2 regions of the Dickeya lacustris genome follow, and region 1 is predicted to be linked to the other one. Evidence: predicted binding sites of a transcription regulator. Region 1 holds the regulator's gene; the other holds the start of a gene.
What was found. Region 1 encodes PurR, which represses purine synthesis genes. Its sites were predicted from a motif close to CANGCAAACGTTTGCNTG; they were not measured.
Positions count from the first base shown of each region.

Region 2: cvpA (colicin V production protein) is a predicted target of PurR. The motif match lies at 1,787-1,804, and genes of this name have one in related genera.

Region 1 covers NZ_CP114280.1:864,985-868,123, reverse strand. The annotation lists partial or broken gene O1Q98_RS03925 (riboflavin synthase subunit alpha) at 1-627, shown strand, start outside; gene purR (HTH-type transcriptional repressor PurR) at 890-1,915, opposite strand; gene cydH (cytochrome bd-I oxidase subunit CydH) at 2,278-2,367, shown strand; gene O1Q98_RS03910 (C40 family peptidase) at 2,563-3,139, opposite strand, start outside.
Region 2 covers NZ_CP114280.1:1,253,484-1,256,622, reverse strand. The annotation lists gene purF (amidophosphoribosyltransferase) at 1-1,194, opposite strand, end outside; gene cvpA (colicin V production protein) at 1,225-1,716, opposite strand; gene dedD (cell division protein DedD) at 1,928-2,851, opposite strand; gene folC (bifunctional tetrahydrofolate synthase/dihydrofolate synthase) at 2,841-3,139, opposite strand, start outside.

The DNA.
Region 1 (3,139 bases):
CGGCGACAGTCGTGTCTGTTGATGAAAAACCCAATTTTCGCACTCACGTCATCCAACTGCCTGCTGAACTGCTGCCTGGACTTGAGCCGGGCGCTTCTGTGGCGCATAACGGCTGTTGTTTGACCGTAACCGAGATTAACGGCGATTGCGTCAGCTTTGATTTAATCAAAGAGACATTACGCTTGACTAACCTGGGCGAGATTAACGTCGGCGACAGCGTGAATGTTGAGCGTGCGGCCAAATATGGCGATGAAATCGGTGGGCATGTCATGTCCGGCCATATTATGTGTACGGCAGAGGTTGTGAAGATCCTGACCTCAGAAAATAACCATCAGATTTGGTTCCGCCTGTCGGATACCAGCCTGATGAAATATGTTTTGCATAAAGGGTTTATTGGTATTGACGGCATTAGTCTGACGGTGGGTGAAGTCACTCGCAGTCGTTTCTGTGTGCATTTGATCCCTGAAACACTGCAACGTACCACGCTGGGGAAAAAGCGGCTTGGCGATCGCATCAATATTGAAAATTGACCCGCAAACACAAGCGATAGTCGATTCCGTTGAGCGTGTGATGGCGGCCCAACAAGCCCGGCAGCAGGCAGAGGCAGAGGCAGCGCAAGACGAATAACCTTAACCCGGCGGCAAAGGGCAAAGAATGTGCCTGAGCCGCCGGTTGAGGCCTCAGTGAGAAACCTGGGCTCTTGCGCTGTCAAGCGGTTAGCGCGCGCAACGCACAGTCAGAACAAATGCACAGTCAGGACAGTTGGCGAGCCGTTGGCATAGCTATCTGGCAGCGTCAGATGATGGTTGTTGTCGTCAAAAACCATGACCGGAGTGTGGCTGCCAGCGCTGGTCATGGTTTTTCCTGACCAGCCGGGACTGGCGCGGTATTAGCGCCGATAGTCGAGGAAGGGGCCATCGCCGACAGAGCGACGCTCAATGAGCGTCGGGTGGACTTCAATGGTCTGCGCTTCCTCACGTTTGCTGGTAATGCGATCCAGCAACATTGAGAATGCGGCTTGTCCGAGACGCTCTTTCGGTTGATGGATAGTGGTGAGCGCCGGCGTGAAATAACGGGCGTGGCGAACATTGTCATACCCTATCACCGAAATATCCTGCGGAACCCGCAATCCCAGCTCATCTGCGGCACAAATCGCGCCCATCGCCATGATATCGCCGCCACAGAATACCGCCGTCGGGCGATGCTTTTGCGCCAGAATTTGGTGCATGGCCTTATAGCCGGATTCCGGTTCGAAATCGCCTTGCACCACCCATTCTTCGCGTATCGTAATTTCCGCTTCCTTCAACGCCTTGAGAAAGCCCAGATAGCGACCGCTGCCGGTATTACGTTCCTGCGAGCCAGGGATTGCGCCAATATCACGGTGGCCCCGTTCAATCAGGTAACGGCCAGCCATGTAGCCGCCGGTGAAGGCATTATCGATGATGGTGTCGGTAAAATCGCTGTGCGCTTCCCCCCAGTCCATGACGACCATCGGGATATGGCGGTAGTCAGCCAGCATGGATAACAGCGCGGGTGGGTATTCGGCACACATGACTAATAAGCCATCAACGCGCTTTTGCGCCAGCATGGACAAATAAGCGCGCTGTTTATCCAGATTATTGTGGGAGTTACACAGAATGAGGGTGTAGCCTCTGGCGTAACAGCTATTTTCGACGGCTTCGATAATTTCAGCAAAATAGGGCGCTTCACTTGAGGTGGCCAGCAACCCGATAGACTTGGTGTGATTCACTTTCAGGCTGCGCGCCACCGCGCTTGGTGAGTAGTGCAATTCCTTGATGGCTGCACGCACCGCAGCTTTGGTTTCTTCGGCGACGAAACGTGTTTTATTGATCACGTGTGATACGGTTGTGGTTGAAACGCCTGCGCGCTTTGCCACATCTTTAATCGTTGCCATCTCAAGTGACTCCTGAACAGTTGTAACAGCAACGCATCTGTTACAGCAGTAAATATGTTGTTAATCGTTTGCCTGCGTGAATTCATCTCCAGCCAGATAGCAAGGCACGATTTCAGGTGGAGATATGCCGAAGTGTCGCCGGAGGGGAGGCCGGGAGGCGGCCAACGCAGTGCATACAGTAAACTGCGAATTCTGGCCGATCTAGATCAAAAGTGGAAGAAATAATTCGTGTTATCTCTGTGATGAGGAAAGCGGTTTTTTTAACGCTGTTTCATATAATGAAAAACTGGTTATATTTATCGTCGGTGTATATTCATTGTGATGTGATAACCCGCCGTTTCGTCAAATACAGGAGCATGTTTATGGATACTAATTTGAAGATGTCGTTATTCACAACGGCCGTTGCGCTGGCGGTGATTGTGGTGTTCAGCATGAATGCTGTATTGAATTAACGCCGTATTGTCCGGCTGACGCGTTCTTGCTGGCCGGGCAATCTCAGTGCGCTAACGGCAGACGGCTTGTACAGAAGTGCATCGAGAGTGGATGGAGCGCGAATGAAATGAGAGTCATCGAGCGTCGTGGGCCATAACCGTAACCCGCCATCAAGCCGTATTACCGCGCTAAAGGTGTGATTTTTAATCGCTGTATCAACGAATTGTCTTCGGTGTCACCACGCGGCGTGCGCCGACGTAGTGATCCTGCCAGTAGTCTTCACTCAGTTTGCTGATTTTTATATCAGAGCCGGTGCGGGGCGACTGAATAAAGCGGCCATTGCCAAGATAAACGCCGACGTGATCGGCGGCACCTCGGTTGGTAATTCTGAAAAATACCAGATCCCCGCTCTCCAATTCATTTTTCTTGATAGGGGCGGCATCGCGCAGATGGAACATCTCGTTAGCGGTGCGAGGAATCGGGATTTTCACCACATCTTTGTAGGCGTAATACACTAATCCGCTGCAATCAAAACCAGAATAGGGCGATGAGCCACCCCAGTGATAAGGCTTGCCAATCTGACTCATCAGCTTATTCATCGCTGTCTGCTTGGCATGCTGATAACGCTTTTGATGCGCCGGATTCATGGCAATAACGGACTTGTTCTGTGTGTCTTTTTTGTTCTTACCGTGATGCGCGCTGGCGGCTAACTCTTCGCTATGAGTGCTGGATTTACCTTTGTGATTTTTTGCTGCTGGCTGCCCTGTGCCTGGTTTTGTGCTTTTGGTATGT
Region 2 (3,139 bases), 390 kb from region 1:
CGGTGCGGCTGAGGCCAGATAGACATTGCGGGCACCGGCTTCACGCGCCATCTCTACAATTTGCTGAGACGTGGTGCCGCGCACAATCGAGTCATCCACCAGCAGTACATTTTTGCCACGGAACTCCGCACGGTTGGCGTTAAGTTTGCGCCGCACCGATTTAATTCGGGTTTGCTGACCAGGCATGATAAAGGTGCGACCGACATAACGGTTTTTCACAAACCCCTGACGGTAAGGCTTATTGATGATGCGCGCGATTTCCAGCGCGATATCGCAGGAAGTTTCAGGAATAGGGATAACCACATCAATATCCATATCCTCCCACTGACGGGCAATTTTCTCCCCCAGCTTCTGCCCCATACGCACCCGGGCGCTGTAGACAGAAATTTTATCAATAAACGAGTCGGGGCGAGCAAAGTACACGTATTCAAACAAGCACGGGTGACTTTTCGGGTTCTCGGCGCACTGGCGGGTAAATAACTGGCCGTTCTCGGTGATGTATACCGCTTCTCCCGGTGCAACATCGCGCAGGAACTCAAAGCCCAGCGTATCGAGCGCCACGCTTTCTGACGCAACTATATATTCATTACGGCCATCTTCCAGCGAACGCTTACCAATCACCAGAGGACGAATACCGTTAGGGTCGCGAAACGCCACCATGCCGTGGCCGATTATCATGCCTATACAGGCATATGCACCGCGAATTTGCTGATGAACAGCGGCGACAGCGGCAAAAATGTTGTCGGCTTCCAATGGATAGTGCTGGAATCTATCCAACTCTTTGGCAAACACGTTGAGCAAAATCTCAGAATCCGACGAGGTATTCACATGGCGGCGGCCTTCTTCAAACAACTTCTGGCGCAGCTCATGGGCATTGGTCAAATTACCGTTATGCGCAAGCGTAATGCCAAACGGCGAGTTTACGTAGAAAGGCTGTGCCTCTGAAGCGCTGGAGCTGCCTGCCGTCGGGTAACGGACATGGCCGATACCCATATTTCCCTGCAACCGCTGCATGTGCCGGGCTTCAAACACATCCTTCACCAGGCCATTCGCTTTGCGCAGGCGAAAGTAGTTGGCATCATTAATGGTGACGATGCCTGCGGCATCCTGCCCACGGTGCTGTAACACCGTTAACGCGTCATAAATCGACTGGTTGACCGGTGTAAAACCGGCGATACCGACAATACCGCACATGTGGTCTTTTCCTCATCAGCGTTGCCACCGCTAGACGTGCCGTGGCAAGAAACTCGACGTGCTTTGCAGGTAGTCAAAAAACCACCTGATAATATAACTAAACTGCGGAATTAACTGAGATTGCTTCCAGTCGGCACTCTGTGAAAAACCGGTAAAGGTATCCAGAAAGAACAGCAGTGCAGAAACGATCAACACACCGCGCAGCGCACCAAAACAGATGCCCAGTACCCTGTCGGTGCCCGACAACCCGGTGCGTTCAACCAGCGAACCAATCACATAGTTAACAACCGCACCCACAATCAATGTCGCAATAAACAGAATGGCAATGGCGATACCGTTGCGCACCAGCTCATCACTGAAACGCGTGAAATAACCGGCAAGATAGACATAGTAGTGGCTGGCGATGAAAAACGCCGCCCCCCAGGTAATCAGCGACAGCGCTTCACGAACGAACCCTCGGATAAGACTGACCAAAGCCGAGAACCCGATAATACCGATAATGACGTAATCAACCCAAACCATGAACTATCCTAATTATGAACGATGACAGTTATCGCGCCGTTCATCCTGTTCGCGGCGCATTCTAACAGAAAAAGAAAACGTTTGCGTAGCGTATTACCGCCGATTTTTTTGACCAGTAAAGAAATAAAAAAAACCGCCCGCCACCTTACAGATAGCGAGCGGTGCCGTTTCTCAGGGCCAGAGGACGAGCGCCGCGTCCCACGACGGGCGGTTAGTGTGCATTATAAGCGCGCACCTGGCCGCTCAACCCGCTCAGTTGCTGCAAATCACCCAATGCTGATTGCAATTTTTGCTTTGATGCATCCGGCCCAACGTAAATTCGGGTTATCTGCCCGGCGACCGGCGTGGAAGGCACCGTATACGCGCGGTAGCCGGACAAACGCAGCTTGGCGACAACTTCATTCACTTTGTCTGCGTTTTTTAATGCGCCCAGTTGTACCACGAACGCCTGTCCAGCCGGTGATGACTCCTGAGCCGCCGGTTTATTTTCCACCGGCTTAGTCTCTGCAAGCTTATTTTCTGCAAACTTAGTCTCTGCCAGTTTACTGTCTGCGGCTTTGTTTTCTGCACTCTTCGTTTCTGGCGCTTTTACCGGAGTCTCTGCGCTACGCGTCTCCGGTTTCGCCGCTATCGCGCGCGTATCAGCCGGTTTATTTTCCATCAGCTTCGGCTCAGGCCTGGCGCGCGTATCCGGCTTCTTGACTTCCGGTTTCGCCTCCGCCTTCACGTCCGGTTTCACCGGCTGTGCTTTCAGGGCTGGTGGTGCTATCGACGCCACAGGCTGGCGTTCGCTGATAATCGGTGCCGGGGTCGGCTGTAGAGGACGCGAAGGCGCAGGCGGCGTGGCGTTACGGACATTCTGCTGTCGCGATGTTGGCGGCGATTCCTCTTCCTCATCGTTGCCTTGCTGCACAGCGGCGGCGGCCCCCTCAGGCGGTTGCGACGGTAGCGACTGGCTTACCGGCGGCAGTGATTCCGCCTCCAGCGCATCGCCGGGTTTAGGCACCAGAGGGATCGCCGCAAACTCATCCTCATAGTGCTTTTTTTTACCATCAAGCAACCCCGGCAGCACAATGACGCCAAGCGCCACCAATACCACGGTACCCGCCAGACGATTTTGGAATTTACTCGCCATGCGTCCCACTCTCCTCTAATGCCGCCATGACATGCGCGACAGTATGGAAAGAACCGCAAACAATCACGACATCCTCTGGCGCGGAATCTTGCATCGCCCGACGCCAGGCAGAAGCGACATCTGAAAATAGCGTCACCGTCGATACGATGTCACACGCCGCCAGATGCTGTGCCAGCTGTTCAGCACGCGTACCACGCGGCCCTTCCAGCGGAGCGCAATACCACGCATCAATAAGCGGCTTAAGGTGCTGCAACGTACCGGGAATGTCTTTATCCGCCAGCATACCAA